Regions from separate parts of the Streptomyces sp. NPDC001816 genome, predicted to be linked through region 1. Evidence: riboswitches for the same ligand, from Rfam matches in the RefSeq annotation. Region 1 holds a riboswitch; the other holds the start of a gene.
What was found. Region 1 has a riboswitch for ZMP and ZTP ahead of ACFYZZ_RS07480 (bifunctional 5,10-methylenetetrahydrofolate dehydrogenase/5,10-methenyltetrahydrofolate cyclohydrolase). Riboswitches for the same ligand answer to the same signal wherever they lie in the genome.

Region 1 (14,580 bases):
CAGCCCTGCCCGCCCCCGCCGACGCGACCCTCTGCGAGGACCACCGACATGGCTGACGAACTCGAACTCCTCCGCCGCGCCAACCCGGCGCCGACCGACGGCCCCCACTTCGGCGACGGTCCGCTGGACCACCGCGCCGAGCGGCAGTTGGAGCGACTGCTGCACGAGGACCGTCCACGGCGCAGGCTCCGGCTGCTTCCGGCGCTCCCCGGCCGTACCCCGCGCGCCCGGCTGGTCTGGAGCCTCGCCGCCACCGCCGTCGTCCTCGTGGTCGCCGGCAACGCCGTGCTCGGCGGTCCGAGCACACCGCGGGCCGTCGCCGCGCCGCGCCCGCTGACCGTCCGGCTCCCCTCCACGCCCGTACCCCTGCGGGAGATGGTCGCCCTGGCCGACGCGGCCGCGGCGGGCGGCTCACCGCGCCTGCGCAAGGGCACGCACGTGCAGTCGTGGAGCCTCGGCATGAGCGACGGCAAGCACCCCGTCACCGTCCCCGAGGAGCGGGTGGTGCGCTGGCGGGCGGACGACAGCCACACCGAACTGGTCGTCGCGACCGACCCGCGCAGGCCCGGCCGCCCGGTCCTCACCGACGAGGGCGACGACCCGCACGAGGTGGCGGACGGCCATGTGATCAGCCGGACCACCTACCCGCCGATGTGGAACGACGCCCCGCCCGAGGGAACCCCGCCGCACACCGCGGCGCGTCTGCGGGCCTACCTCACCGAGATCGCCCGGCCCGAGATCAACCGCAGCACGGCCCCGCTGAGCACCGCCGAACTGTTCGACGCCGTCGGGGAACTGCTCGACCACTGGACCCCGGGTGCCCGCGAGTCGGCGGCCCTCGTCCGGCTGTTCGCCGAGGCCGAGGGGCTGCGGCCGGCCGGCGAGGTCACCGATCGCCTGGGCCGCCCCGGACACGCGTACGTGTACGACACCCGGGGCCTGCGCCACATGCTGATCCTGGAACCGCGCACCGGCGCCGTCCTCGGCATGGAGACCACCTTCACCCGGGCCGAGCCCGAGTACCGGGTCAAGGCCGGGGACGTCATGGAGTACCGCGCCTGGATGCGCTGATCACACGCCGAGCCGCCGGGCGGCGGCTGCCGCGGCGTCGACGGTCTGCTCCAGCAGCGTGGCGATCGTCATCGGGCCGACACCGCCCGGCACCGGCGTGATCAGCGAGGCCCGCTCCACGGCCGAGTCGAAGTCGACGTCGCCGACGTTCCCCGCGTTGTACCCCGCGTCGACGACCACCGCGCCCGGCTTGATGTCCTGGCCCCGGATGAGACGCGGCCGGCCCACGGCGGCGACCACGATGTCCGCCTCGCGGACCGCCGCCGACAAATCCCGGGTGCGCGAGTGGCAGTACGTCACGGTCGCGTCCCGGGCCAGGAGCAGCATGCCCACCGGCTTGCCCAGGATCGCGCTGCGGCCCACCACCACGGCCCGCTTCCCGGCCGGGTCGACGTCGTACTCGTCCAGCAGCCGGATGATGCCGCCGGGCGTGCAGGAGACGAAGCCCGGCAGGCCGAAGCTCATCGTGGCGAACGAGGCGAAGGTGACGCCGTCGACGTCCTTCTCCGGCGCGATCGCCTCGAACGCGGCCCGCTCGTCGATGTGGTCGCCCACCGGGTGCTGCAGCAGGATGCCGTGCACGGTCGGGTCGGCAGACAACTCCCGTAGGGCGCCGACGAGTTCGGCGGTGGTCGTGGCGGCGGGCAGCGCCACGTGCCGGGACTCGATGCCGGCCTTGCGGCAGCGGTTCTGCTTCATACGGACGTAGGTGACGGACGCCGGGTCCTCGCCGACCAGCACCGTGGCCAGACAGGGCGCGCTGCCCGTCCGCTCGGTGAGATCGGCGGCCTTCTTCGCGGTCTCCTCGACGATGCGGCGGGCGAGGGCGGTGCCGTCCATGAGCCGGGCCTGTGTCATCTGCACTCCTGAGCTGGGTTGACCTTCATCGCCCAGGCGCGCGGCATGCTCCAAGGGCCGCTCCCCGGTGGTACTCCACCTCAGCGCCAGTCACGGCCCGCCCACAGCCTAACCGAGCGCGCGGGCGGCACTCAGTCCGCGTCCGTGGACCCGGGTGCCGTGGGATCCGCCCCGGCGAGGAAGGCGTCCGCCTGGGCGGCCAGCCGGTCCGCGCCGATCGCCCCGGCCCAGCGGACGATCTCCGCCGCAAGCGCGACGGCGCCCGCCTCGTCGCCCGCGTCCCGGGCCAACACGGCCAGCAACAGCTGTTGGGACAGGGTGCCGGGCACCGTGCCGGCCCGGGCGCCCAGCGCGGTGGCCCGCCGCCAGCGCTCCCCGGCCCGCTCGCCGTCACCGGCGTCGTGGTCGTGGTCGCCGAGATGCCGCAGCGCCTCGCGGGCCAGCAGACCGTCCGCGCCGGCCTCCCCGGCGTGCAGCGCTGCCGTGTAGTGCCCGGCGGCGGCCGCCCGCTCGGCGAAGTGGTTCTCCGTGATCAGCCCCCGGTACATCGCCGCCCAGCCCCGCCGCACCTCGTCCGGGGCGCTGTCGTGCAGCTCCCGCGCCCGGTCGAGGAGGGCGGCCAGCGCCTCGGGGTCCTTGCCGTCCGGGCCGATGCGCAGGGTGCCGTCGACCAGGAGCAGCCGGCCGTAGGTGTGCCTGAGCCGGAGGAAGCCGGTGTCCCAGTCGCCGTCCGGGAACTCCTTCTCCGCCGCCTCGAGCCGCTCGGCCGCGGTGTCCGTCCCTGCGAACCAGTCGCGGTCCAGGGCGACTTCGGCCGCGGCCCGGGTGATCCGCGCACGAGCGGCGGGTTCGTCGGCGGTGACCCCGTCGAGCAGCCGCGCGGCCCGCTCCCAGCGGCCGGCGGTGCTCAACTCGCGTGTGGCGTCCAGAAGTTCATCGATATCAACGAATGCGTGCGCTGCAGTGGTCATGCCGGGCAACGTAGTCAGGCGAAAAATGATCCACAAGAAAATCACTGCGGGAGGCAGACAGTGCAGGACTCGGTGGACCGGCACGTGGCCGTCTGGGCGCGCGAGCTGGACTGGCTGGACCCCGTCAAGGAGGCGATCGTCGCGAGGCTGGCGATCCTCGGCCGGCACACCGCCCAGGCCCGCCGGGACGTGCTGGACTCCGACGGCCTCAAGTACTGGCAGTACAAGATGCTGTTGATGCTGCGCAGGTCCGGGCCGCCGTACGAGTCGAGTCCCTCGCAGCTCGCCGAACGGCTCGGCCTGACCCGGGGTGCGCTGTCGGCGCGGCTCGGGGCCGTCGAGGAGGCCGGGCTGATCACCCGTACCCACGAGACCGGTGACCGCCGGCGGGTGCGGGTACGGCTCACCGAGGCCGGGCACGCCGCGTTCGAGGCGCATGCGGCAGCGGAGGACGCGGGTGAGGGCACGCTGCTCGCAGCACTGACCGAAGAAGAGCGGCGGACGCTTGCAGACCTGCTGCGGAAACTGGTCCTGGCAGCCGAGAGCGGGGACGCGCCCGGCCGAACGTCGCCCGGGCCGAGAAGGTCCAGGTCAGCCGGGAGGTGACCTGGGCCCTCGCGACCTTCCTCCCTAGTCGTCCCATGCCTGGATCAGAATCTGTTCGGCGATCTTGCCATCACGCAGGGTGACCATGGACTCGGCGAGGACACGCGTGCCGTCCCCGTACTCGCAGGACTCGGAGAAGGCGGCGTGGTCACCCTGGATGACGCACTGGTCCAGCTTGTGCGTCATGTCGCGGCTGTAGATGTCGTCGAGCAGCTCGGCTATCTCGCGCCGACCGTGCAGGACCTTGGGATGGCTGGGCTGGGTGTTGCGGTCGATGATGCGGATCTCGGCGTCGTCCGCGTAGAGGGCGAGCAGAGAGTTCCCGGTGTTCCCTTCTATGCCCCGGCGCAGTGTCTCGGTGTCGAAGGCGGAGCCTGTCGCAGCGCCCATGGTGACCTCCTTAAGGCGCCATGGCCCGGCGGGAACAGGCCGCACGGGCCCCACCTCCGAGACTCCTCCGCCCCGGCGGCAACGGCAAGCGCAGCCGAGGCGGTCCGCCTGACGGGTGAGCGGCGACCGGGGGCCGTGTCCGGGCGGGGCCCGCCGCCGTTGCTGAGGACATGATCTCAACACGACGTATCGTCGCCGCCGTCGGTCTGGCCGTCGGCGTCACGGGCCTCGCCGCGCCGCTGGCGAACGCGGCCGACGCGAGCGCACCGCACTCCGGGCAGATCAACCCGATGACCCTCGTGGACTCGCTCGCCGTCAGCGACATCCCCGCACAGCACCAGGGACAGATGCCACGGGTCTCGGACCAGCTCCGCCCGCTCAACCAGGTCGGCGAACTGCAGCGGCTGAACGAGCTGCACCAGCTCACCGACCTCGTCGCGCCCGTGACCGGTCTGCTGCCCGCCGTCCAGGCCTGACCCCACCCACGCACCCGAGGGCCGTCCCGCCGGGGACGGCCCTCACCGCTGCCCGTCCGGACCACGCGGCGACGGCCGAAAGATCCACTGCCGCCGTCGTGGTCCATGCCGTGGACGGGCCCTCGCGCGTAGGGTCGGCTCCGAAGGCACAACGAGGAAAAGGGGCCAGGCCATGGCGCAGGAAGTACGCGGCGTGATCGCACCGGGGAAGGACGAGCCCGTACGGGTCGAGACGATCGTGGTCCCGGACCCGGGGCCCGGCGAAGCCGTCGTACGCGTCCAGGCCTGCGGTGTCTGTCACACCGATCTGCACTACAAACAGGGCGGAATCTCGGACGAATTCCCCTTCCTGCTCGGCCACGAGGCCGCCGGCGTGGTCGAGTCGGTCGGCGAGGGGGTCACCGACGTGGCGCCCGGCGACTTCGTCGTCCTCAACTGGCGTGCCGTGTGCGGCAATTGCCGGGCCTGTCTGCGCGGCCGCCCCTGGTACTGCTTCAACACCCACAACGCGAAGCAGAAGATGACCCTGACCGACGGCACCGAGCTGTCGCCGGCCCTCGGTATCGGCGCCTTCGCCGAGAAGACCCTGGTCGCGGCCGGACAGTGCACCAAGGTCGACCCGGCCGTCTCCCCGGCCGTGGCCGGGCTGCTCGGCTGCGGCGTGATGGCCGGCATCGGCGCCGCCATCAACACCGGAGGCGTCGGCCGCGGCGACTCGGTCGCCGTCATCGGCTGCGGCGGCGTCGGTGACGCGGCCATCGCCGGGTCGAACCTCGCCGGCGCGGCCCGGATCATCGCCGTGGACATCGACGACCGCAAGCTGGAGAAGGCCCGCGCGCTGGGCGCCACCCACACGGTCAACTCCAAGGAGACCGACCCGGTCGAGGCCATCCGCGAGCTGACCGGTGGATTCGGCGCGGACGTCGTCATCGAGGCGGTCGGCCGACCCGAGACCTACAAGCAGGCCTTCTACGCCCGTGACCTGGCCGGCACCGTCGTCCTCGTCGGCGTCCCCACCCCCGAGATGAAGCTCGAACTGCCGCTGCTGGACGTCTTCGGGCGCGGCGGCGCGCTCAAGTCCAGCTGGTACGGCGACTGCCTGCCCTCCCGGGACTTCCCGATGCTGATCGACCTCCACCTCCAGGGCCGCCTGCCGCTGGACGCGTTCGTCACCGAGACCATCCAACTCGACGAGGTGGAGAAGGCGTTCGACCGGATGCACCAGGGCGACGTGCTGCGCTCGGTGGTGGTGCTGTGATGACCGCCCGCATCGAACGCCTCGTCACCTCCGGCCGGTTCACCCTCGACGGCGGCACCTGGGACGTGGAGAACAACGTGTGGATCGTCGGCGACGACCACGAGGTGGTCGTCATCGACGCCGCCCACGACGCCGAGGCCATCGCCCGCGCCGTCGGCGACCGCCGGCTCACCGCCATCCTGTGCACCCACGCCCACAACGACCACATCGACGCGGCCCCCGCCCTCGCCGACCTCACCGGCGCCACCATCTGGCTCCACCCGGCCGACCTGCCGCTGTGGAAGCTCACCCACCCCGACCGCGACCCCGACCGCCATCTCGACGACGGCCAGGTCATCGAGGCCGCCGGCGCCGACCTCACCGTCCTGCACACCCCGGGCCACGCCCTCGGCGCCGTCTGCCTGTACGACCCCGGGCTCGGCGTCGTCTTCACCGGCGACACCCTCTTCAAGGGCGGCCCGGGTGCCACCGGACGCTCGTTCTCCCACTTCCCGACGATCATCGAGTCCATCCGCGACCGGCTCCTCACCCTCCCGCCGGAGACCAAGGTCCTCACCGGACACGGTGACTCCACCACGATCGGCGCCGAGGCACCCCACCTGGAGGAGTGGATCAAACGCGGGCACTGACCCGAGGCCCGGCCGTACGATCAGGGCCATGACCACCAACACGCTCGACACACTCCACGACGTGCGCGTTCTGCGCTGCGCCCCCGAAGGCCCCGCCCTCGACGGCGAGGGCGCTGCCCTCGACCTGATCGGTGACGCGATGGGGCAGGACGCTGAACTCGTCGTGGTGCCGGTCGAGCGGGTCGCGGACGAGTTCTTCCGGCTGCGGTCGGGTGTCGCCGGTGCGGTCGTGCAGAAGTTCGCGAACTACCGGCTGCGGCTCGCCGTCGTCGGCGACATCTCCCGGCACGTCGACGCGAGCGACGCGCTGCGGGACTTCGTGTACGAGTCGAACCAGGGCCGCCAGCTCTGGTTCGTCACCGGGTACGAGGACCTGGAAGAAAAGCTGCGCCGCTGAGAAAAGGCGACAGGAGATGTCCGGCTTTCCCGTGAGAGTGGACGACGATGAGAGTCGTACCGCACGGGAGGTCGGACATGTCAGGGCCGCTGGAAGGCAAGGTAGCGCTGGTCGCCGGGGCGACCCGGGGCGCGGGGCGGGGCATCGCCGTGGAACTCGGCGCGGCCGGCGCCACCGTCTACGTCACCGGACGCAGCACCCGCGCCCACCGCTCCGAGTACGACCGCCCCGAGACCATCGAGGACACCGCCGACCTCGTCTCGGCGGCGGGCGGACACGGCGTCGCCGTCCCCGTCGATCACCTGGACCACTCCGCGGTACGAGCCCTCGTGGACCGTATCGCGGACGAACAGGGCCGCCTGGACCTCCTCGTCAACGACATCTGGGGCGGCGAGAAACTCTTCGAGTGGGACACACCGGTGTGGGAGCACGACCTCGACAACGGGCTCCGGCTGCTCCGGCTCGCCGTCGAAACGCACGCCGTCACCAGCCACTTCGCGCTGCCGCTCCTGCTGCGCCACCCGGGCGGCCTGGTCGTGGAGGTCACCGACGGCACCGCCGAGTACAACCGTGACACCTACCGCGTGAACCTCTTCTACGACCTCGCCAAGACCTCCGTGCTGCGCATGGCCTTCGCGCTCGGCCACGAACTCGGCCCGCGCGGCGCCACCGCCCTCGCGCTGACCCCCGGCTGGCTGCGCTCGGAGATCATGCTCGACGCCTTCGGCGTACGCGAGGACAACTGGCGCGACGCCCTCGACCGCGAACCGCACTTCGCCATCTCCGAGACCCCCCGCTTCGTCGGCCGCGCCGTCGCCGCGCTGGCCGGCGACCCCGAAGCGGCCCGCTTCAACGGGCAGTCCCTCTCCAGCGGCGGCCTCGCCCGGGAGTACGGGTTCACCGACCTCGACGGCAGCCGCCCCGACGCCTGGCGGTACCTGGTCGAGGTGCAGGACCCGGGCAAGCCGGCGGACGTGACCGGATACCGCTGAAACCGAGCCCGCACGTCCGGTCTCAAGCGCTTGGCAGGACAGGGAGTTCTCGTCATGGGCGCCGCCAAACCGCCTGACCCGGCCCCGCGCGGCGACGAAGCGGCGACGAAGCGGCGACGAATTTCACCGTTCCGTCACAGCGTGGCCGGAACTACAACCGTCGGGTCGGGGGGCAGGTCTAGTAGGCCGAGAGCGCGGGAATCGCGAAGGGGAACCACCCGGGGGAGGCCCTGGGAACAAAGGGGAGAAGGGGTAGAGGCCGATATGGGGGACATACGCAGACGAGGTGTGGTCGCGCTGGGTGTCACCGCACTGGTGGCGCCGCTCACGCTCGCCCTCACCGCGGCACCGGCCCAGGCCGCGAGTTGCACCACGCAGGCGGGGCCGTACCAGAAGCAGGTGGAGAAGTTCCTCGGCCGCCCGGTCGACGGAAGGCAGTCCTCCGCCGACTGCAGGGCCATCCAGGCCTTCCAGAACAAGCACGGCATCACGCCCGCCATCGGCTACGCCGGGCCCGTCACCTGGGGCGTGATGGACCTGATGAACAAGCAGAAGGCCGTCGGGAACAACCCGAACAAGGACGGCAAGTGCCCGGTGAACAAGGGCCGTATCGCCTGCGTGAACCTCTCGCTCCAGCTGAGCTGGATCCAGGACGGCAACAAGCTCGTCTACGGGCCCGTGCCGGTGCGCACCGGACGTAACGGGTACGAGACCCGCACCGGCCTGAAGAAGATCTACTGGCGGGACATCGACCACGTCTCGACCATCTACAACGTGCCGATGCCCTACAGCCAGTTCTTCGACGGCGGCCAGGCCTTCCACTCCGTCAACCTCAGCATGTGGAACCCGCCGGGCTCCCACGGCTGCGTCAACATGACCACGACGGACGCCAAGAAGTACTGGTCGCTGCTGAGGACGGGCGACGACGTCTTCGTGTACGGCCGCAAGCCGGGCACCTGAGCCGGCCCAGGCGCCCGGCCACCGGCCGCAGTTGTCCGGCGCGACCCCGAAGTCGGGGATCTCCAGCCGGACCCCGCCCTGCCGCGCGGACTCGTGCGCGACGATGCCCGGCAGGGTGTAGCGGGCGGCCACCCACGCGTTCACCGACGGCAGGGTGCGGGTGTCGACCGCGGTGACGAAGTCGTCCACCAGGAAGTGGTGGCTGCCCTCGTGCCCGATGTGCAGCTGGTCGAACTCCCGCGGCAGCCGGGCCCGGTCGTGCACCGGCGCCGACCCGGAGGTGAAGGCGGCCCGCAGCTCCGGCGCGATGTGCGGGCGAGCCCATGGCCTCCCGGGTGATCGACTAGGCCGCCCGGGCCCTGGGCACCCTGGTCGCGCAGATCGCCAACTTCGCGATGCCGCAGAAGATCCTCCTCGCGGGGGAAGGCGTGGGCCTCATGGATGTGGCGGGAGGCACGGTGCGCGAGACCATTGCCGCCCACCGGCACCCGCAGGCCGCTCCGGTCGGCCTGGAGACCAAGATCTCCGACTTCCACGACTGGGCGCGTGGAGCAGCGGTGTTGGCGATCCAGGTCCTCGTGCTCGGCACGGACCGGGCGTGAACTCCCGCAGCCACTTGACATATTGACGTGACGAGTAACACGGTCCGAAATGTCCGTATCACGTGTACTTACTCACAGCGCCTTCACGTCCCCCGGCATATGCTTCACAGCATGTCCACCACTGTTGAAGCCGTCTCCGAGCGATCGGCCGACGAGGTCAACGAGGAGATCAGGGCCCTGTGGCGCCGGTCGGGCGGGACACTGACCACCGAGCAGCGCGCGGAGTACCAGCGCCTCGTGATGGAGTGGGCCGCGGCGGCCCCGCAGCCGCACCAGGCGGCCTGAACCTCTCTCGTCAGCCCCACGTCGCCGAGTAGTACCGCTGGTACGCCTTGCGGTCCTGCTCGGCACGGATGTAGCGGGTCGCGACCAGCGCGATCAGACTCCCCGCGATGATCAGCAGCCCGGGACCGACGTTCCGGGTGTCCGTGAGCTGTGCGAGCAGCGTCTCGTTCTGTGCGGTGCCCGTGACCGGCGCCGAGGAACCGGGCGAGGCCGCGCTCGGCGCGACCGCGCCCTGGCCGGCCGGGGCGGACTGTGCGGGGGAGGGCGCCGCGCCCTGGGCGCCGCCCGCGCTCTGCGCCGACACGAGGAGCTTGACGTTCAGCGCCGCCAGCGCCTTGGTGATCGGCTGGAAGAACGTCGTCCCGCCCGTCTTGCAGTCTCCGTTGCCGCCCGAGGTGACGCCCAGCGCGACGCCCTCGGAGAACAGCGGGCCGCCGCTGTCGCCCGGTTCGGCGCACACGTTGGTCTCGACGAGTCCGGTGACCGTGCCCTCGGGATAGTTCACGGTCGAGTTCAGCCCGGTCACCTGGCCGTCGTGCAGCCCGCTGGTGCTGCCGCTGCGGAACACCCGCTGCCCGACCGTCGGATCGGCCGCACCGGTGATCCGCACGCCCTTGCCGCCGCCGATCGCGACCACGTCGGCACCGTCGCCGGCCTTGCCGGAGTTGTACTGGACGAGCGAGAAGTCGTTGCCGGGGAAGTTGCTGCTGACGGTCTTGCCCAGCTGCTGGTTGCCCTGGTTGTCGGCGAACCAGATCGATCCGGCGGGCCCGCAGTGGCCGGCCGTGAGGATGAAGTCGCTCTGCCCGTTGCTCACGTTGAAGCCCGCCGAGCAGCGGCCGCCCGTCGACAGGATCGGCTGCGCCCCGTTCAACCGCGTGGTGAACGTGCCGTTCGTGCGCTCCATGTGCACGAAAGCGCCGATCCGCGCGGCGACCTGGGACATCCGGGACCAGTCGGCGGCCGACACCGTACGGTCGGCCTGCACCACGATCCGGTTGGTCCGGTAGTCCATCGACCAGGCGGTGCCCGCCACACGGGGCGCCGAACGCAGCGTGGCCGTGGCCGACTTCAGCTCGTTCATGCTGTGCGACACGACCTTCGCCTGGGCCCCCGCACGGCGCACCGTCTGCGCCGCCTGCGCGTCGGTCACCGCGACGACGGGCCGCCCGTCGGCGCCGATCCAGCTGCCCGCCGTCCGCGCTGTGCCGAGCTTCGCCACCAGCGCGGCGCCCCTGTCACCGGCCGTCCCGGCCGAACTGAGCGTTCTGGCGGACGCCGGCGGAGTCTCGCTCGCCATGGCCGCCTGGGCGACCATCGCACCTCCCAGGAGGAGTCCGCCGACCGCCGCCAGGCGTGTCACTCGCCGGACGACCCGTCGTCGTGCGTGCCTCATGCATGGCTCCCGAACCCGAACGCGCGATGCCCCTACCGGCACCGCGGGGCCCTCCGGTCGTCGAGCGCCCGACCTTGAGTACGTGGCCCGGCCCGGTGGCGTTCACCGGCGGCGGTGATCTTCTCGGCCCGAACCCGCCGCCGGCTCACGCTCGGCGCCGTCAGGCCTTGCGCGCCACCCCGCCGAACATGGCGACCTCCTCCGGCTCGGCGCCGTCGCCGTCCTCCGGGCGCCAGCGCGAGCAGGACACCACGCCCGGCTCCAGCAGTTCGAGACCGTCGAAGAAGCGGGTGACGTCCTCGGGCGTGCGCTGGGTCAGCTTCGGAGTGCCGTGCTCGTTCCAGAACTTGACCGCCTCGTCCACGTCCGGCATCGACGGGCTGGTGATGGTGTGCGACAGCACCAGATGGCTGCCCGACGGCAGCCGGTCCGTCAACTGCCGCACCAGACCGTACGGGTCCTCGTCGTCGCCGATGAAGATGACCACGCCGAGCAGCATCAGCGCGACCGGCTGGCTGAAGTCCAGTGTCTTCGAGGCGTGTTCGAGGATCGCGTCGACGTTGCGCAGATCCTCGTCCAGATAGTCGGTCCGACCCTCGGGCGTGCTGGTGAGCAGGGCGCGGGCGTGCGCGAGGACGAGCGGGTCGTTGTCGACGTACACGATCCGGGCGTCCGGCGCGATGCGCTGGGCGACCTCGTGCGTGTTGTCGGCGGTGGGCAGCCCGGTGCCGATGTCCAGGAACTGGCGGATGCCCAGCTCGCCGGCCAGGTGGCGTACCGCGCGGCCCAGGAACAGCCGGTCGGCGCGCGCGTACTCCCCGATGCCCGGGTGGAGCTGGCGGATCTGGTCGCCGGCCGCGCGGTCGACCTCGTAGTTGTCCTTGCCGCCGAGCCAGTAGTTCCAGATCCGGGCCGTGTGCGGCTGGCTGGTGTTGATACGGGCGCGCAGCGACACGGCCACGTCGTTGGTGGCTGCCGGGTTGTCGGTCACGTGGGTTCAGCTCCTGGATGCCTGAAGAGAGGTGCGCCATTCAAGACGCAATCTAGACGCCCGAGTTGATCTGTGCCGCACGTCCCGGGCTTTCCGTCTCCGGACCGGGCCGGGACCGGCTACCGGGTTCCGACGAAGAAGCGTCACGCTCGCGTGGAAGCGGCCCTTGGCCGCCCATGCCCGCCCGGCTTGCCCCGTTTCCGATCACGCCACGGCCGCCTATCTTGAGCCCCATGACCAGCATCCCGCACGACACACCCGGCGAACCCGACCCGCTGCGCATCCTCGGCCTGGAGCAGCTGCGACGTCGTACGAGCATGAAGTGGCGCGCCTACCCCGAGGACGTGCTGCCCCTGTGGGTGGCCGAGATGGACGTACCCCTCGCCGAGCCGGTCGTCCGCGCCGTCACCGACGCGCTCACCCTCGGGGACACCGGCTACCCCGCGGGCTCCGCCTACGCCGAAGCGCTGGCCGGGTTCGCCGCCAAGCGCTGGAACTGGCACGGGATCGCCGTGGAGCACACCGCGATCGTTCCGGACGTGATGCTCGGTGTGGTCGAGATGCTCAAACTGGTCACCGAACCTGGGGATCCGGTGATCGTGAACGCGCCCGTGTATCCGCCGTTCTACCAGTTCGTGAGCCACATGGACCGCCGCGTGGTCGAGGCCAGGCTCGGCGCCGATCTGCGGATCGACCTCGATCTGCTGGCGGCGACGTTCCGGGCGGCGACCGCGGGCGGCGGCCGCGCCGCGTTCCTGCTGTGCAGCCCGCACAACCCCACCGGCACCGTGCACACCGCCGCCGAACTGGCCGCCGTGGCCGACCTCGCCGAACGGTACGGCGTCCGTGTCGTCGCGGACGAGATCCACGCCCCGCTCGTCGCCCCCGGTGTCACCTACGCGCCGTACCTGAGCGTGCCCGGCGCCGAGCGCGGCCTGTCGCTGATGTCGGCGTCCAAGGGCTGGAACCTGGCCGGGCTCAAGGCCGCGCTGGCCGTCGCCGGACCCGGCGCCGCCGCCGATCTCGCCCGGCTGCCCGAGGAGGTCAGCCACGGCCCCAGCCACCTCGGCGTCATCGCCCACACCGCCGCCCTGAACGAAGGCACCGAATGGCTGGACGCCCTGCTGGCCGGCCTCGACAACAACCGGCGCCTGCTCACCGACCTGCTCGCCGAGCACCTGCCCGCGGTCCGCGCGTGTCCCGCCGAGGCCACCTACCTGGCCTGGCTCGACTGCCGTGCCCTCGGCCTCGGCGACGACCCCGCCGAGGTGTTCCTCGACCGCGGCCGGGTCGCCCTCAGCCCCGGCGTGCTCTTCGGCACCGGCGGCGCCGGGCACGTGCGTCTGAACCTGGCGACCTCTCCGGAGATCCTCACGGAGGGGGTACGGCGGATGGCGGCGGCCCTGGCCTGAACAATGGGCGCGCGGCCTCCTACACTGCCGGAATGGACGACACGCGGCTGGACCGGCTCGGTTCCGGCAAGTACCTGCTGGTCACCAGCTACCGCAAGGACGGCACCCCCGTCGCGACCCCGGTGTGGGTGATCCGGGACGGGGACGCCCTGGGCGCGTGGACGGCCGCTGACAGCTGGAAGGTCAAGCGCATCCGCCGGCGCGCCGACGTCCTCGTCGGCCCCTGCGACCTGCGCGGCAATCCCACCGGCGACCAGGTCCCGGCCACCGCCGAGATCGCCGACGCGGCCACCACCGCCCGCTACCGCGCCCTCATCGCCCGCAAGTACGGCATCGTCGGACGGCTCACCCTGCTGGGCAGCCGGCTGCGGCGCGGGCTGGAGGGCACGGTCGGGATCCGGGTGACGCTGAAGCCCTGAGGAGGCTGCTGCTTCCCCAGGGCTTCAGGCGGCTACGACGAGGGCTTCAGGCTTCAGGCGGCTACGACGCGTCGAGCACCGTGCCCTTCAACTCCAGCCCGTTGGGCTGCGGTTTGCCCGTCTGCTCGTCGATCTGCTGGAACCGCACCGACTCCGCGGACTCCCGCACCCGGTCCTTGACCGTGGGAATGGTGATGTCCGCACTGGTCCTGCCCGCCGGGATGTCCACCCACAGGTAGAGGCCGCCGGACAGCTTGGACAGCGGCCGCTCCGGGTCCGGCGAGGCACCGGTGGTGTCCCGCAGCCAGCGCGCGGACACGTCCTTGGTGGACAGCTCGGTCCCGTCGGGCGCCACCGCGAGGAAGAACGCGCTCATGCCCACGTCGACGGCCTCGGACAGCGAGACCCGCCACTTCAGGGCCTGCCCCTCGGTCACCTTGTCGGCGACGGGGGTGACGGTCATCTTGGGCGCCGGGTCGTCGTCGTGCACGGTGATCCCGCCATGGTACGAGCCGACGACCGCGCCGCGGACCGCCTTGACGCCGATGTCGTACGACACGTCCTGGCCGTAGCGCGTGTTGCCCTTCACCTCGACCGGCACGTCGATGTCGTGACCGCCGGGACGCACGGTGACCAGGCGGTTCGTGACCTTGCCGGTGTCCGGGTCGAAGACGTACACCCGGACCTGTCCGCTGCCCTGCCCCGACACCTCGACCGGGACCTGGTAGGTGCGGGTGCCGGAGTCGCCCTCGTCCACGGTCGTGCGACCGACGTCCACGCGCGGCAGACCGGCCGCCTTCACCGCCGGCAGACCGGGCCGCCAGCCCCACGCGTCCATCAGCCAGGCCCGGCCTGAGCCCGAACGCG
Region 2 (14,580 bases), on a different contig from region 1:
GGTGAGGAGGTTCGACACGCCCGGCTTGTTCTCCGCGTCGTAGCGGATCACGGTGTCGGTGTCGGTGACGGCGCTCTTGACCTTCTTGGCCGTCGCCTTCGGCTCGTCGAGCAGGTTGATCAGGCCCTTCGGCGTGGACGCCGACTTGCTCATCTTGATCGACGGGTCCTGAAGGTCGTAGATCTTCGCCGTCTCCTTGAGGATGTACGGCGACGGGATCGTGAACGTGTCGCCGAACCGGCCGTTGAAACGCTCGGCGAGGTCGCGGGTCAGCTCGATGTGCTGGCGCTGGTCCTCGCCGACCGGCACCTCGTTGGCCTGGTACAGCAGGATGTCCGCGACCTGCAGGATCGGGTACGTGAACAGGCCGACGGAGGCCCGCTCGGCGCCCTGCTTGGCGGACTTGTCCTTGAACTGGGTCATCCGGCTGGCCTCGCCGAAGCCGGTGAGGCAGTTCATGATCCAGGCGAGCTGGGCGTGCTCGGGCACGTGGCTCTGCACGAAGAGGGTGCAGCGGTCGGGGTCCAGACCGGCGGCCAGCAGCTGGGCCGCGGCCAGGCGGGTGTTGGCGCGCAGGTCCTTCGGGTCCTGCGGGACCGTGATCGCGTGCAGGTCGACGACCATGTAGAAGGCGTCGTGGGACTCCTGCAGGGCCACCCACTGGCGGACGGCGCCGAGGTAGTTGCCGAGGTGGAACGAGCCGGCGGTGGGCTGGATGCCGGAGAGCACGCGAGGTTGGTCAGCGGAAGCCATGTTTTTTATTGTCGCAGAGGGATCGGGGGGTTCGGTGCGTGGGGAACTGCGGACCGTGGTGGCTGGTCGCGCCCGCGCGGCGGAGCCGCATATTTGATGCGGCCCCGCGCCCCTGGGGCGTCGCCCCTCAGGGAGTGATCAGCCCAGGTCGACTTCCGGGTACAGCGGGAAGCCTGCCACCAGGTCCGTTGCCCTCTGTGCGATTTCCTGGGACACCTTGTCGTCCAGGACGTGGGCCGCCTTGGACGGGGCTCCCGACTTGGTGGTGCCCGGCTCCGTCGTCGTGAGGACCCTGTCGATCAGGCCCGCGACCTCGTCCATCTCCGCCGTGCCCAGGCCCCGCGTAGTGAGGGCCGGGGTGCCGATGCGGATGCCGGAGGTGTACCAGGCGCCGTTCGGGTCGGCCGGGATGGCGTTGCGGTTGGTGACGATGCCCGAGTCGAGGAGGGCTGTCTCCGCCTGGCGGCCCGTGAGGCCGTACGACGTCTCCACGTCGATCAGGTTGAGGTGGTTGTCCGTGCCGCCGGTGACCAGGGTGGCGCCGCGCTTCATCAGGCCCTCGGCGAGGGCGCGCGAGTTGTCGACGATGCGCTGGGCGTAGTCCTGGAACGAGGGCTGACGGGCCTCGGCGAGGGCGACGGCCTTCGCGGCCATGACGTGCGGGAGCGGGCCGCCGAGCACCATCGGGCAGCCGCGGTCGACCTGGTCCTTCAGGGAGTCGTCGCACAGGACCATGCCGCCGCGCGGGCCGCGCAGGGACTTGTGGGTGGTCGTGGTGACGATCTGGGCGTGCGGGACCGGGTCGAAGTCGCCGGTCAGGACCTTGCCGGCGACCAGACCGGCGAAGTGGGCCATGTCGACCATGAGGGTCGCGCCGACCTCGTCGGCGATCTCGCGCATGATGCGGAAGTTCACCAGACGGGGGTAGGCGGAGTAGCCCGCGACGATGATCAGCGGCTTGAAGTCGCGGGCCTGGGCGCGCAGCGCCTCGTAGTCGATCAGGCCCGTGGCCGGGTCGGTGCCGTAGGAGCGCTGGTCGAACATCTTGCCGGAGATGTTCGGGCGGAAGCCGTGGGTGAGGTGGCCGCCGGCGTCCAGGGACATGCCGAGCATGCGCTGGTTGCCGAAGGCCTGGCGCAGCTCGGCCCAGTCGGCCTCGGAGAGGTCGTTGACCTGGCGGGCGCCGGTCTTCTCCAGGAACGGGGCCTCCACGCGGTCCGCGAGCACGGCCCAGAAGGCGACGAGGTTGGCGTCGATGCCGGAGTGCGGCTGGACGTAGGCGTGCCGGGCGCCGAAGAGCGCCTTGGCGTGCTCGGCGGCCAGGGACTCCACGGTGTCGACGTTGCGGCAGCCGGCGTAGAAGCGGCGGCCGATGGTGCCCTCGGCGTACTTGTCGCTGAACCAGTTGCCCATCGCCAGCAGGGTGGCCGGGGAGGCGTAGTTCTCGGAGGCGATCAGCTTCAGCATCTCGCGCTGGTCGGCCACCTCCTGGCCGATGGCGTCGGCGACGCCCGGCTCGACGGCACGGATGACGTCGAGGGCGGCGCGGAAGGCGGTGGACTCGGTGGAGAGGTGCTGCTTCGGCATGGGGACCTCCGGACGGTGTGCGTACAGCGTTCACGTTCGGCCCAGGCGCACGGCACTGTTTTCCCGCTCGGGCCGCTCCCCGATGGTCCGTCCCATCCCTAGCGCGCCAGTCACGGCCCGCTGATCAGCCTACCGGGCGCGCCGGATCGCGCAGGTCCCGCGTCCACCATGCGAGCGAGGATAAGAAGGGGGTGCATCCGACTCTCTGGCCCTTTGGAGTTCCCGTGAACGCTACGGAGACGCTCATCGCCGCCGCCGACGCCCACAGTGCGCACAACTACCACCCGCTGCCGGTGGTCGTCGCCACCGCGGAGGGGGCCTGGATGACGGATGTCGAGGGGCGGCGCTACCTCGACCTGCTGGCCGGGTACTCGGCATTGAACTTCGGCCACGGCCACCCGCGGCTGGTGGCGGCGGCCCGGGCGCAGCTGGAGCGGGTGACGCTGACGTCGCGGGCGTTCCACCACGACCGGTTCGCCGCGTTCTGCACCGAGCTGGCCGCGCTGTGCGGCATGCAGATGGTGCTGCCGGTGAACACCGGCGTCGAGGCGGTGGAGACCGCGGTGAAGACCGCCCGGAAGTGGGGGTACCGGATCAAGGGGGTGCCCGCCGAGATGGCGAAGATCGTGGTCGCGAGCGGCAACTTCCATGGCCGTACGACGACGGTCATCAGCTTCTCCACCGACCCCGAGGCGCGGGCGGACTTCGGGCCGTACACGCCGGGCTTCCAGATCGTGCCGTACGGCGACCTGACCGCGATGCGGGAGGCGCTCACCGAGAACACGGTCGCGGTGCTGCTCGAACCGATCCAGGGCGAGTCGGGGGTGATCGTCCCGCCGGCCGGCTATCTGCCGGCGGTGCGGGAGCTGACCCGGCAGCGGGACGTGTTGTTCATCGCCGACGAGGTCCAGTCGGGTCTTGGCAGGACCGGGCGGACCTTCGCGTGCGAGAACGAGGGGGTCGCACCGGATGTGTACGTGCTGGGGAAGGCGCTGGGCGGCGGGATCCTGCCGGTGTCGGCGGTGGTGTCGAGCACCGAGGTGCTCGGGGTGTTCGGGCCGGGTGAGCACGGATCGACGTTCGGCGGGAACCCCCTGGCGTGTGCGGTGGCGCTGGAGGTGATCAGGATGCTGCGGACGGGCGAGTACCAGGCGCGGTCCGCCGAGCTCGGCGAGCATCTGCACCGGGAGCTGGGCGCCCTGCTCGGCACCGGCAAGGTGACGGCGGTGCGCGGGCGGGGGCTGTGGGCCGGGGTCGACATCGCGCCGAGCGTCGGGACGGGCCGGCAGGTGTCCGAGCGGCTGATGGACCGGGGTGTCCTGGTGAAGGACACCCACGGTGCGACGATCCGGATCGCGCCGCCGCTGGTGATCAGCAAGGAGGACCTGGACTGGGGTCTCGCCCAGCTGCGGGAGGTCCTGGCGGCCTAGAGGATCACGTGCGGCAGGAAGCGGGCGTACTCGTCGGTGATCAGGCCCGAGGACTCGCGCAGGCCGAGGCCGGCCGGCTCGTCCCGGACGACCCAGGCGCCGAGGACGAGGTGGTTGCCGTCGAAGGCGGGCAGCGGGGCGAGCTGCTGGTAGCAGCAGGGCTCGTCGCGTACGACGGGTTCGGCGCCGGGCTCGTGCACGGTCACGCCCGCGCCTTCCCGTCCGAGCAGCGGCTTGGCGACATAGCCCGTCGGCCCGGCCAGCTCGCGCGGGCCGTCCAGGTAGGCGGGCAGCAGGTTCGGGTGGCCGGGGTACAGCTCCCAGAGGATCGCCAGCAGGGCCTTGTTGCTCAGGAGCATCTTCCAGGCGGGTTCGATCCACAGGGTGCTGCCGGTGCCGCCGCCGTTGTCCAGGGTGTCGAGGACATGCCCTGCGAAGGCGTCGGTGGTGAGCCACTCCCACGGATAGAGCTTGAAGATGCTGCGGATGAAGCGGAGCCCGTTGTCCACGAAGCGGCCGGAGAGGGTGTCCCAGCCGATCTCCTCCATGGAGATCCAGTCGGTGGCGAGGCCGGCCTGTTCGGCGGTCTCCTTCAGGTAGGCGACCGTCATCAGGTCCTCGCCGAGTTCGTCGGCGGAGGAGTGCGCGAAGTGCAGCGGGCTGCCCGGCGGGAGCAGCGCGGCCTGCTCGCGCCAGGCGTCGACCAGGCGTTCGTGCAGGGAGTTCCACTGGTCGGCGCCGGGGAAGCGCTCCTCCATCCAGAACCACTGGGGGGAGGCGGCCTCGACCAGCGAGGTCGGGGTGTCCGCGTTGTACTCAAGCAGCTTGGCCGGGCCCGTGCCGTCGTACCGCAGGTCGAACCGGCCGTAGACGGAGGGGAGTTCGGCGCGGCGCCGCCAGGCCTCGGTGACGGCCTCGGCGACGCGCGGGTCGGTGATGCCGAGGTCGGCGAGGCGGCCCTCGGCCACGATGTGCTCGGCGGCCGCGAGGCACATGCGGTGCAGTTCCTCGACGGTCTCCTCCAGTGCCTCGACCTCGTCCAGGGTGAAGACGTAGTAGGCGCTCTCGTCCCAGTAGGGGCGCAGTGAGCCGTCGGGGTGGCGGGTCAGGGGGTAGACGAGCCCCTGCTCCTCGACGGTCTGCTGCCAGCCGGGGCGGGGGGTGGTCGTACGGCGTTCCATGGGGCGTTTCCTCGTCAGCCGCCGGAGCTGCCGTGGCCGCCGCCGAAGCCGCCACGGTGGACGCCGCCGTGCGAGCCGCCCGAGCTGGAATGCGAGCCGGAGCCCTTGCTCGGCTTGGTGAAGGAGCCGCCGCTCACCCAGGAGCCCTTCTTCTTGCCGCCGTAGTACCAGGCGCCGTTGACGAAGGCCTTGGTGGACTTGCAGTTCTTGTCGGAGACGACCTTGTAGCCCTTGGCGAGCCGGTAGCTGTCGCGGTCGACGCAGCGCTTGTCCGGGGCGGAGGAGCAGGCGGTCAGGGCGGTGGCGAGCAGGCCCATGCCGCCGAGCAGAACGGTTCCTGAGCGAAGGCGTCGTCGTGCGGTGTCCATGCTGGTGTCTCCCCGTTGGCCGGCCTGCCCGTTGGCTGGCCTGTTTTCGGCGGTCAGCCTAGAGAACGGTGAGAGCGGCCTTCGAGGCGGGTTACCGGTTCACCCCTCGCCTAGAGTCACTTCGTGCTCTTTGGAATGGTGTGTGCCCTGGCCGCGGCGGTCTGCTTCGGTACGGCGACGGTGTTGCAGGCGATCGCGGCGCGGGAGGCCGGAACTGGCGGGGGCGGCGAGGCGGCACTGCTGCTGCGGGCGCTCAGGCAGTGGCGGTACTTGGCGGGCCTTGCGCTGGACGGTCTTGGCTTCCTGTTCCAGATCGCCGCGCTGCGCTCGATTCCCATCTACGCGGTCAGCGCGGCACTGGCGTCGAGTCTGGCGGTGACCGCGGTGGTCGCGGCGCGCCTGCTGCGGGTGCGGTTGAGCGGTATGGAGTGGGGCGCGGTGGGCGTGGTCTGCGTCGGGCTCGCGATGCTGGGGGTGGCGTCCGGGCCGGAGGGCGAGCAGGAGGGTTCGGACGTCCTGAAGTGGGCGATGCTCGCGACGGCGGTCGGCATGCTGGTCCTCGCTCTGCTGGGCGGGCGGCTGTCCGGGCGGCTGCGGGCGCTGGTGCTGGGGCTGGGAGCGGGTTTCGGATTCGGGGTCGTGGAGGTGTCGGTCCGCCTGATCGACTCGCTGCGGTTGGCCGATCTGCTCACCAACCCGGCGGCCTACGCCCTCCTGATCGGCGGCGCCGCCGCCTTCATCCTGCTGACCTCCGCCCTGCAGCGCGGCGCGGTGACGACGGCGACGGCCGGCCTGGTGATCGGCGAGACGATCGGCCCGGCGGCGATCGGCGTGATCTGGCTCGGCGACCGGACGCGGGAGGGCTTCACCTGGCTGGCTGTGCTGGGGTTCGCGGTGGCGGTGGCGGGGGCGTTGGCGCTGGCGCGGTTCGGGGAGGCGCCGGTGGCGGAAGAAGCCTGAAGCCGCCTCATCGAACACGCCACTCGCTGGGTGCCCAGGACGAGCCCTGGGCACCAGGGGCAGCATGCTTCTACACCGTCACTCCCCGTCCGCCGCAGGGTCGTTCGTGGTCGACCCCTGCCGCCCTCCCCTGCAACCCCCTGGCCCAGGGCGTCAGGGATTGAGGTCCAGTACGCGGACCGGCTCGCCGATCCAACGGTCGGGGGAGGTCGTAGCGATGATCGCCCCGTCAGGCCGGTCCGGGGTCGGTTGCATCGCGTCGCTCACCGGGCAGCCGCCTGTGCCAGCCGCCGGTCCAGCTCGCTGTCGAGGTCCCGTTCCTCAGCGGGAGTCGGCGCATAGCCGGTCCACTCCTTCAAGGCAGCGCGGGCCTGCTCGGCCCGCCCGGCCCGCTCGGCGGGGGTGAGCAGGGTTTCGGCGAGCCGGGCCAGGTAGGCACGCAGCGACATGCCTTCGCCTGCCGCTATGGCGGCGAGCCGGTCCCGTGCTTCCTCAGGGATACGGACGTTGGCGTCAGGCACCTTCGGGCTCCTCTCCACCCTCCAAGCTACGGGTACGTACCGTAGCCGGTTGCAGCGCTGGCCGGCCGGACTCACCTCAGTCACCCTCAAGGCAACACCCTGCACAACGCCTCCAACGCCCCCGCCCACGCACTGTCCGGCGGCGTCCCGTACCCCACCACCAGCGCGTCCAGCGGCTCGGAGACGGCCTCCGGATGCCGGTGGAAGGCGAGCCCGTGCAGGGCCAGGCCCTGCCAGGTCGCTGCCTGGATCACCGACTGCTCGGTGCCGGGAGGCAGCCGCAGCACGGCGTGCAGGCCGGCCGCGATCCCGGTGACCCGGACGTCCGGCGCGCGATCGGCAACGGCGGCGGCCAACGCATCACGGCGGCGCCGGTAGCGCAGGCGGGAGGAGCGGACGTGGCGGTCGTACGCACCGGACACCATGAACTCGGCCAGCGTCAGCTGGTCCAGCGCTCCGCAGGTGTCGATGCGGCCCTTGGCCGCGGCCGCCTCCTCCACCAGGGACGGCGGCAGCGCCATCCAGCCGAGGCGCAGGCCGGGGGCGAGGGACTTGCTGGCGGTGCCGAGGTAGACGACCCGGTCGGGGTCGAGGCCCTGGAGGGCGCCGACGGGCTGGCGGTCGTAGCGGAACTCGCCGTCGTAGTCGTCCTCCAGGACCAGCCCGCCGGTCCGCCGCGCCCACTCCACGACGGCGGTCCGCCGGTCGGGGTGCAGGGGCATGCCCATCGGGAACTGGTGGGCGGGGGTGACGAGTACGGCACCCTCGTCGCTCAACGCGCCCGGGTCGGTGCCCAGTTCGTCGTAGGGCAGCGCGGGTGTCGCAAGGCCCGCGCTCCTCAGCAGCCCCCAGTGGACGTCGAGCCCGTACGACTCCACCGCGACGGTCCGCACCCCGCGCGCCCGCAGCAGCGCCCCGAGGATGCGCAGGGCGTGCGAGAAGCCCGCGGTGATCATGATCGTGTCGGGGTCGGTGCGGACGCCGCGGGCGCGGGCGAGGTAGCCGGCGAGGGCGGTGCGCAGTTCGGGGCGGCCGCGCGGGTCGCCGTAGCCGAGGGCGTCGAAGGGGGCGGCGGCGAGCGCGCGGCGGGCGGCCTTGAGCCACTCGGTGCGCGGGAAGGCGGCGAGGTCGGGGCTGCCGGGGATGAGGCTGCAGGCGGGGCGGCCGGGTGCGCGGCGCCGGGGTGCGGCAGTGTCGGCCGGCGGGGCGACGGCCCGCTCCGCCACCCTCGTGCCGGAGCCCTGGCGAGCGGTGAGCCAGCCCTCGGCGACCAGGTCGGCGTAGGCCTCGGCGACGGTGTTGCGGGCGATGCCCAGGTCTGCGGCGAGGCTGCGGGAGGACGGCAGCCGGGTGCCGGGGGCGAGGCGGCCGGTGCGGACGGCGTCCCGCAGTGCGTCGGTCAGACCGCGGCGCAGCCCGCTGGAACCGGCCGGTTCCAGGTGCAGGTCGACTCCCAGAGTGGCCCATGAATTCGCCATGGAAATGGACCATACCCCTGGGCATCCTCGCTCCTAGGGTCGAAGACATGAGCACTGCAGAGGAAACCGTCAAGTACGCCACCGAACAGACCCCACGGCTCAGCTGGGCCGAGCACGCGCCCGAGGTCTACAAGGCGATGATCCGCCTGGACACGGCCGCGAAGCAGGGCCTCGACCCGGCGCTGTACGAGCTGGTGAAGATCCGCGCCTCGCAGCTCAACCACTGCGCGTTCTGCCTCGACATGCACACCAAGGACGCGCTCGCCGCCGGCGAGAGCGTGGAGCGGATCGTGCAGCTCAGCGCGTGGGAGGAGTCGCGGCACTTCTACACCGAGAAGGAGCTGGCGGCGCTGGAGCTGACCGAGGCGGTCACCGTCCTGACCGACGGCTTCGTGCCGGACGAGGTGTACGACCGGGTCGCCGCACACTTCGAGGAGGCGGAGCTGGCCCGGCTGATCGCCGCGATCACGGTGATCAACGCGTGGAACCGGTTCGGCGTGACCACCCGGATGACCCCGGGCCACTACCAGCCGGGGCAGTACAGGTGAGCCGTACCCAGCTGCTGGACCGCGAGGTCGGCCTGGCCATGTCGGCGCTGAGCGCGGCCGCCAAGCAGGGGCTCGGCGATCCCGTCCTCGCCGAGCTGGTCATGATCCGAGCCTCACAGATCAACCACTGCGCGTTCTGCCTCGACATGCACCTCCGGGTGGCCCGGAAGGGCGGCGAGTCCGAGGACCGCATCCAGCTGCTGAACGCCTGGGAGGAGGCCGAGGACCAGTACAGCGAGCGGGAGCGGGCCGCGCTGGCGCTGACCGAGGCAGTCACCGTCCTCACCGACGGCTTCGTGCCGGACAAGGTGTACGACACCGCCGCCAAGCACTTCAGTGAGGCCGAACTCGCCCATCTCATCGGCCTGATCACCGTCATCAACGGCTGGAACCGTCTCATGGTCAGCCGCCGTGTTCCGCCAGGGGGCTACCAGCCATGAGCAAGGTGGATGTGTTCCGCAGCCTGCACCGCAAGCGTGCCCAGGGCGATCCGCTGGTCCTGCCCGGCCCCTGGGACGCGGCGAGCGCCCGGGTGTGTGTCGAGGCCGGGTTCCCGGCGCTGGCCACGCCGAGCGCGGGGGTGGCCGCCTCCCTCGGGTACGAGGACGGGGCGACCCCGGCCGACGAGATGTTCGCGGCGGTGGCCCGGATCGTGCGGGCGGTGGACGTGCCGGTCTCGGCGGACGTCGAGGGCGGGTACGGGCTCGCACCGAAGGAGCTGGTCGAGCGGCTGCTGGAGGCGGGCGTCGTCGGGTGCAACCTTGAGGACTCCAACGGGGGTGTCCTCAAGGACCCGCACGAGCACGCCGAGTACCTCGCCGAGGTACGCTCGGCCGCCGCCGACCGGCTCTTCGTCAACGCCCGCGTCGACACCTTCCTCCACGGCGACGGCGATCCCGACCGGGCCATCGAGCGGGCCGCGGCCTACGTGGCCGCGGGTGCGGACTGCGTGTATCCGATCCTCGCTCCGGTGGACGTGCTGCCCCTGCTGCGAGCCGGGATCCAGGGCCCGCTCAACATGTTCGCCCGGCTGGACGGCGAGGGCCCCTCGCCCGCCGTGCTCGGCGAACTCGGGGCCACCCGCGTCACGTTCGGGCCGGGGCTCCAGCGGCGCGCCACCCAGGCGCTCCGCGAGATCGCCGACGGCCTCACGCAGTAGGCCGGGTCAGGACAGCCACTTCTTCCACACGGAGGGATGGCTGTCCACCCACTTCTTCGCCGCCTCCTCGGGCGAGAGCTTCTGGTCGGCGATCATCAGGGAGACCTGGTTCTGGTCCTCGGTCGTCCACCGGAACTTCTTCAGGAAGGCCGCCGCCTCGCCGCCGGACTTGGCGAAGTCCGCGTTGAGGTACTTCTGCAGCGGGGTGTGCGGGTAGGCGCAGGCGACCTTGGCCGCGTCCGCGTCGCAGCCCTCCTTGTACGGCGGCAGCTTCACCTCCGTCATGGGGACCTTCTTGAACAGCCACTGGGGTGCGTACCAGTAGCTCAGGAAGGGCTTCTTCTCCTTGGCGAACTGCTTCATCTGGGTGATCTGGGCCGCCTCGGAACCGGCGAAGACGACCTGGTAGTCCAGCTTCAGGTTGTTCACCAGGGCCTTGTCGTTGGTGACGTAGGACGGGGAGCCGTCCATCAGCTGGCCCTTGCCGCCGCTCTCCGCGGTGCGGAAGAGCGGGGCGTACTTGTTCAGGTTCTTCCAGTCGGTGATGTCCGGGTGCTGCTCGGCCAGGTACGTCGGGACGAACCAGCCGATGTGCCCGGTCACCCCGAGGTCGCCGCCGCGGGCGATCGTCTTCTTGTCGGTGACGTACCGCTTCTCCTGGTCCGGGTGGCCCCAGTCCTCCAGGATGGCGTCGACCCGGCCCTGGCTGAGCGCGTCCCACGCGGGCACCTCGTCCACCTGGACGGTGTCGACGCGGTAGCCCAGCTTGTGTTCGAGGAGGTACTGGGCGACGGCCACGTTGGACTGCGCGCCCACCCAGGACTGCACGGACAGGGTGACCGTCTTCGCGCCCTGGGCGTTCGCGAACGGCGACGCCTGCTTGGTCATGTCGGCGGCGCCGCAGCCGGTGGTCAGTCCCAGAACGGCGACGGCGACGGCGACAGGGACACCGACGGGGACAGTCTTACGGAATCGCATGTCACGCTCCCTTCTTCGCACGGCGTTCGGTCGGCTGGGTCACCCGGTCGAGCATCAGGCCCAGGCAGACGATGGCCGCGCCGGCGACCAGGCCGGTCGCCAGGTCGCCCTGGGCGAGGCCGAAGGCGACGTCGTAACCGAGGGCGCCACCGCCGACCAGGCCGCCGATGATGACGACGGCGAGGACCAGGACCACGCCCTGGTTGGCGGCGAGCAGCAACGACCGCCGGGCGAGCGGGAGCTGGATCTGCCACAGCTGCTGGCGGCCGGTCGCGCCGAGCGAGCGCGCCGACTCCAGCGCGGCCGGGTCGACCTGGCGCAGGCCCTGCGCGGTGATCCGGACGACGGCCGGCAGGGCGTACACGACGGCCGCGGCGACGGCGGGCGCGCGGCCGACGCCGAACAGGGCGACGACCGGGATCAGGTACACGAACTGCGGCATGGTCTGGAAGACGTCCAGGACCGGGCGCAGCGCCCGTTCGACACGGTCGCTGCGGGCGGCCGCGATACCGGTCGCGAAACCGAGGACGAGGGTGACGGCGACGGCGGCGAGCACCTGGGAGAGGGTGTCGAGCGAGGGCTCCCACACCCCGAGCACGCCGATCGCCGCCATGGCGAGGACGGCTGTCAGGGCGGTGCGCCAGGTGCCGATGAGCCAAGCCAGCGCGGCGACGACGAGCAGCACCGCCCACCAGGGCAGCCACTGCAGGCCGCTGCGGACGGGGTCCAGGATCCAGGTGGTGAAGTGGCCCGCCCAGTCGGCGGTGCCGCCGACGACCGGGACGCCGGAGTAGAGGTGGGCGGTCATCCAGTCGACGGCGCGGTTGACCGGTTCGGCGATGTCCAGGCTCCAGGAGGCGGGCCAGTCGAGGGCGCCGAGGAGGCGGGTGGCCAGGGCCACGGCCACGGTGGCGGCGAGGGCGTAGGGCCAGCCGATGGTACGAGGCCGGGGGGTGCCGTCTCCTGCGGCTGCGCTGCCGTCTCCCGCGGCTCCCGCGGCGGCGGTGACGCGGTCCAGGACCACCGCCAGCAGCACGATCGGGATGCCGGCCGCGAGGGCCGCGCCCACGTCGACGGAGGCGAGGGCCTGGTAGACACGGTCGCCGAGGCCGCCGGCGCCGATGACGGAGGCGATGACGGCCATGGACAGCGCCATCATGATCGTCTGGTTCAGGCCGAGCAGGAGTTCCTTGCGGGCCAGCGGGATACGGGCGGTCAGCAGCCGCTGGCGGGCGGTGGCGCCGAGCGACTCCACGGCCTCCAGGACTTCGGGGTCGGCGCCGCGCAGGCCCAGCGCGGTGAGGCGGGCCATCGGCGGGGCGGCGTAGACGACGGTGGCGAGGACGGCCGCGGGGACGCCGATGCCGAAGACCAGGACGACGGGGAGGAGGTACGCGAACGCCGGGAGCACCTGCATGGTGTCCAGGACCGGGCGCAGGGCGCGGTCCAGGCGGTCGGAGAGGCCCGCGGCGAGGCCGAGCAGGGCGCCCACGGCCACGGAGGCGAGTACGGCGACCACCATCAGCGCGAGGGTCTGCATGGTGGGCACCCACATGCCGAGCGCGCCGCAGGCCAGGAACGCGATCGCCGTGCCGGCGGCCAGACGGACGCCGCCGAGGCGCCAGGCCACGAGGGCGCCGAACGCGGTGACGCCTGCCCAGCCTGCGGCGAGCAGGGTGAGGTAGACGGCGCGTACGGCCAGTACGACGGCGTTGCTGACGTAGCCGAAGAAGTAGAGGAACAGGGGGTGGCTGTCACGGTTGTCGATGACCCAGTCGCTGGCGGTGGCCAGGGGCTTGGAGAGGTCGACGGTGAGCGCGTGCGGCCAGGCGTTGCTTCCCCAGTGGCTGTTGACCAGGGGTACGAGGATCGCGGCGATGCCGGCCAGGGCGAGGAGCTTGGCCGCGGCGCGGTTTCTCAGGAAGCCGGGGATTGCTGTGTTCGCCGTGGGGACGGTGAGCGTTGCCATCAGACGTCCTCCGGGCTGGTGCGGGGCCGGGGCGGGGTCGCTTGCCGGCGCTTGCCGGGTGCCGCCGTCTGTGGGACGGGCGCCGCCCCAGCGGCACGACTGCCCGCAGCTATGTCGGCGTTGCTGCCCGAGGCGACCGCAGCATCGCCGCCCGCAGACACGCCGGCCACCACGTCCAGCAGCTGCTCGTGGCCGACGACCCCCAGGCACTTCCCCGCGTCCATCACCCGGGCCGGTGCGCCCGCGCGGGCCACTGCCTCGATGGCCTCGGCGACCGGGGCGTCGGGGGTGACCGCGGGGCCGGTCCCGGTCTCCTGCGGGTGGGCGGGGCGCATGGCCGTGCGGCAGGTGACGACCTGCTCGCGCGGCACGTCGCGGACGAACTCGCGGACGTAGTCGTCGGCCGGGGAGGAGACGATCTCCTCCGGGGTGCCGAGCTGGACCACGCGGCCGTCGCGCATCAGGGCGATACGGTCGCCGAGCTTGAGCGCCTCGCTGAGGTCGTGGGTGATGAAGACCATCGTGCGGCCCTCCTCGCGGTGCAGCCGGACCACTTCGTCCTGCATGTCGCGGCGGATGAGGGGGTCCAGGGCGCTGAAGGGCTCGTCGAACAGCAGCACCTCGGGGTCGACGGCGAGCGCGCGGGCGAGTCCGACGCGCTGGCGCTGGCCGCCGGACAGCTGGCCGGGGCGGCGCTTCTCCATGCCCTCCAGGCCGACCTTGGCGACGAACTCGGCGGCCCGCTTGCGCCGTTCGGACTTTCCGACGCCCTGGATCTCCAGGCCGTAGGCCACGTTGTCCAGGACCGTGCGGTGCGGGAGCAGGCCGAAGTGCTGGAAGACCATCGCGGCGCGGTGCCGGCGCAGTTCGCGCAGGCGGGCCTTGTCCATGGCGCGTACGTCCTCGCCGTCGATGGCGATGGTGCCCGCAGTCGGCTCGATCAGCCGGGTCAGGCAGCGCACCAGGGTGGACTTGCCGGAGCCGGACAGGCCCATGACGACGAAGACCTCGCCCTTGCGCACGTCGAAGGAGACGTCCCGGACGGCGGCCGTGCAGCCGGTGCGGGAGCGCAGCTCTGCGGGGGCCAGCGTGCTGAGTTCCGGGTCGGCCGGAACACGGTCGGCCTTGGGGCCGAAGACCTTCCAGAGGCCGTTCACCGAGAACACGGGCGACTGAGTGGTCGTACTCATCACGCACCACCTCCGATCAGGTCGACGGCTTTCTCCCCGACCATGAGCACCCCGATCATCGGGTTGACGGCGGTCATGGTCGGGAAGACGGAGGCGTCGGCGATGCGGATGCCGTCGAGGCCGCGGATCCTCAGCTCGGGGTCCACCACGGCGAGTTCGTCGTCGACGCCGCCCATCTTGCAGGTGCCGGCGGGGTGGTACACGGTGTGGGCGACCTTGCGGGCGTACTCGCTCAGCTCGGCGTCGTCCACGATCTCCGGGCCCGGGCAGACCTCGCGCTTGAGCCAGCCGGCGAGCGGCTCGGCCTTGGCGATCTCGCGGGCGATGCGGATGCCGTCGACCAGGGTGCGGGCGTCGTAGTCGTCCTCGTCGGTGAAGTACCGGAAGTCCAGGGCCGGCTTCACGGACGGGTCGGCGCTGGTCAGGTAGAGGCGGCCGCGGCTCTTCGGCTTGGGGAT

Region 2: it holds a riboswitch for ZMP and ZTP, as region 1 does, so the genes downstream of both, ACFYZZ_RS38730 (glycine hydroxymethyltransferase) here and ACFYZZ_RS07480 (bifunctional 5,10-methylenetetrahydrofolate dehydrogenase/5,10-methenyltetrahydrofolate cyclohydrolase) in region 1, are expected to answer to the same signal.

The regions. Positions count from the first base shown of each region.
Region 1 is NZ_JBIATY010000002.1:391,259-405,838, forward strand. It holds gene ACFYZZ_RS07470 (RNA polymerase sigma factor) at 1-56, shown strand, start outside; gene ACFYZZ_RS07475 (CU044_5270 family protein) at 49-1,071, shown strand; gene ACFYZZ_RS07480 (bifunctional 5,10-methylenetetrahydrofolate dehydrogenase/5,10-methenyltetrahydrofolate cyclohydrolase) at 1,072-1,929, opposite strand; ZMP/ZTP riboswitch at 1,953-2,033, opposite strand; gene ACFYZZ_RS07485 (hypothetical protein) at 2,061-2,900, opposite strand; gene ACFYZZ_RS07490 (MarR family winged helix-turn-helix transcriptional regulator) at 2,961-3,506, shown strand; gene ACFYZZ_RS07495 (nuclear transport factor 2 family protein) at 3,531-3,896, opposite strand; gene ACFYZZ_RS07500 (hypothetical protein) at 4,067-4,372, shown strand; gene ACFYZZ_RS07505 (S-(hydroxymethyl)mycothiol dehydrogenase) at 4,545-5,630, shown strand; gene ACFYZZ_RS07510 (MBL fold metallo-hydrolase) at 5,630-6,259, shown strand; gene ACFYZZ_RS07515 (DUF4180 domain-containing protein) at 6,288-6,656, shown strand; gene ACFYZZ_RS07520 (SDR family oxidoreductase) at 6,734-7,648, shown strand; gene ACFYZZ_RS07525 (L,D-transpeptidase family protein) at 7,913-8,608, shown strand; partial or broken gene ACFYZZ_RS07530 (gfo/Idh/MocA family oxidoreductase) at 8,645-8,959, opposite strand; gene ACFYZZ_RS07535 (hypothetical protein) at 9,004-9,210, shown strand; gene ACFYZZ_RS07540 (hypothetical protein) at 9,310-9,495, shown strand; gene ACFYZZ_RS07545 (S1 family peptidase) at 9,506-10,891, opposite strand; gene ACFYZZ_RS07550 (SAM-dependent methyltransferase) at 11,052-11,882, opposite strand; gene ACFYZZ_RS07555 (MalY/PatB family protein) at 12,116-13,294, shown strand; gene ACFYZZ_RS07560 (PPOX class F420-dependent oxidoreductase) at 13,327-13,713, shown strand; gene ACFYZZ_RS07565 (hypothetical protein) at 13,775-14,580, opposite strand, start outside.
Region 2 is NZ_JBIATY010000015.1:122,618-137,197, forward strand. It holds gene trpS (tryptophan--tRNA ligase) at 1-753, opposite strand, end outside; gene ACFYZZ_RS38730 (glycine hydroxymethyltransferase) at 892-2,340, opposite strand; ZMP/ZTP riboswitch at 2,373-2,464, opposite strand; gene rocD (ornithine--oxo-acid transaminase) at 2,565-3,770, shown strand; gene ACFYZZ_RS38740 (glutathionylspermidine synthase family protein) at 3,767-4,951, opposite strand; gene ACFYZZ_RS38745 (hypothetical protein) at 4,966-5,319, opposite strand; gene ACFYZZ_RS38750 (DMT family transporter) at 5,455-6,279, shown strand; gene ACFYZZ_RS38755 (hypothetical protein) at 6,543-6,800, opposite strand; gene ACFYZZ_RS38760 (PLP-dependent aminotransferase family protein) at 6,887-8,278, opposite strand; gene ACFYZZ_RS38765 (carboxymuconolactone decarboxylase family protein) at 8,326-8,826, shown strand; gene ACFYZZ_RS38770 (carboxymuconolactone decarboxylase family protein) at 8,823-9,266, shown strand; gene ACFYZZ_RS38775 (isocitrate lyase/phosphoenolpyruvate mutase family protein) at 9,263-9,985, shown strand; gene ACFYZZ_RS38780 (ABC transporter substrate-binding protein) at 9,992-10,963, opposite strand; gene ACFYZZ_RS38785 (ABC transporter permease) at 10,965-12,932, opposite strand; gene ACFYZZ_RS38790 (glycine betaine/L-proline ABC transporter ATP-binding protein) at 12,932-14,122, opposite strand; gene ACFYZZ_RS38795 (GMC family oxidoreductase) at 14,122-14,580, opposite strand, start outside.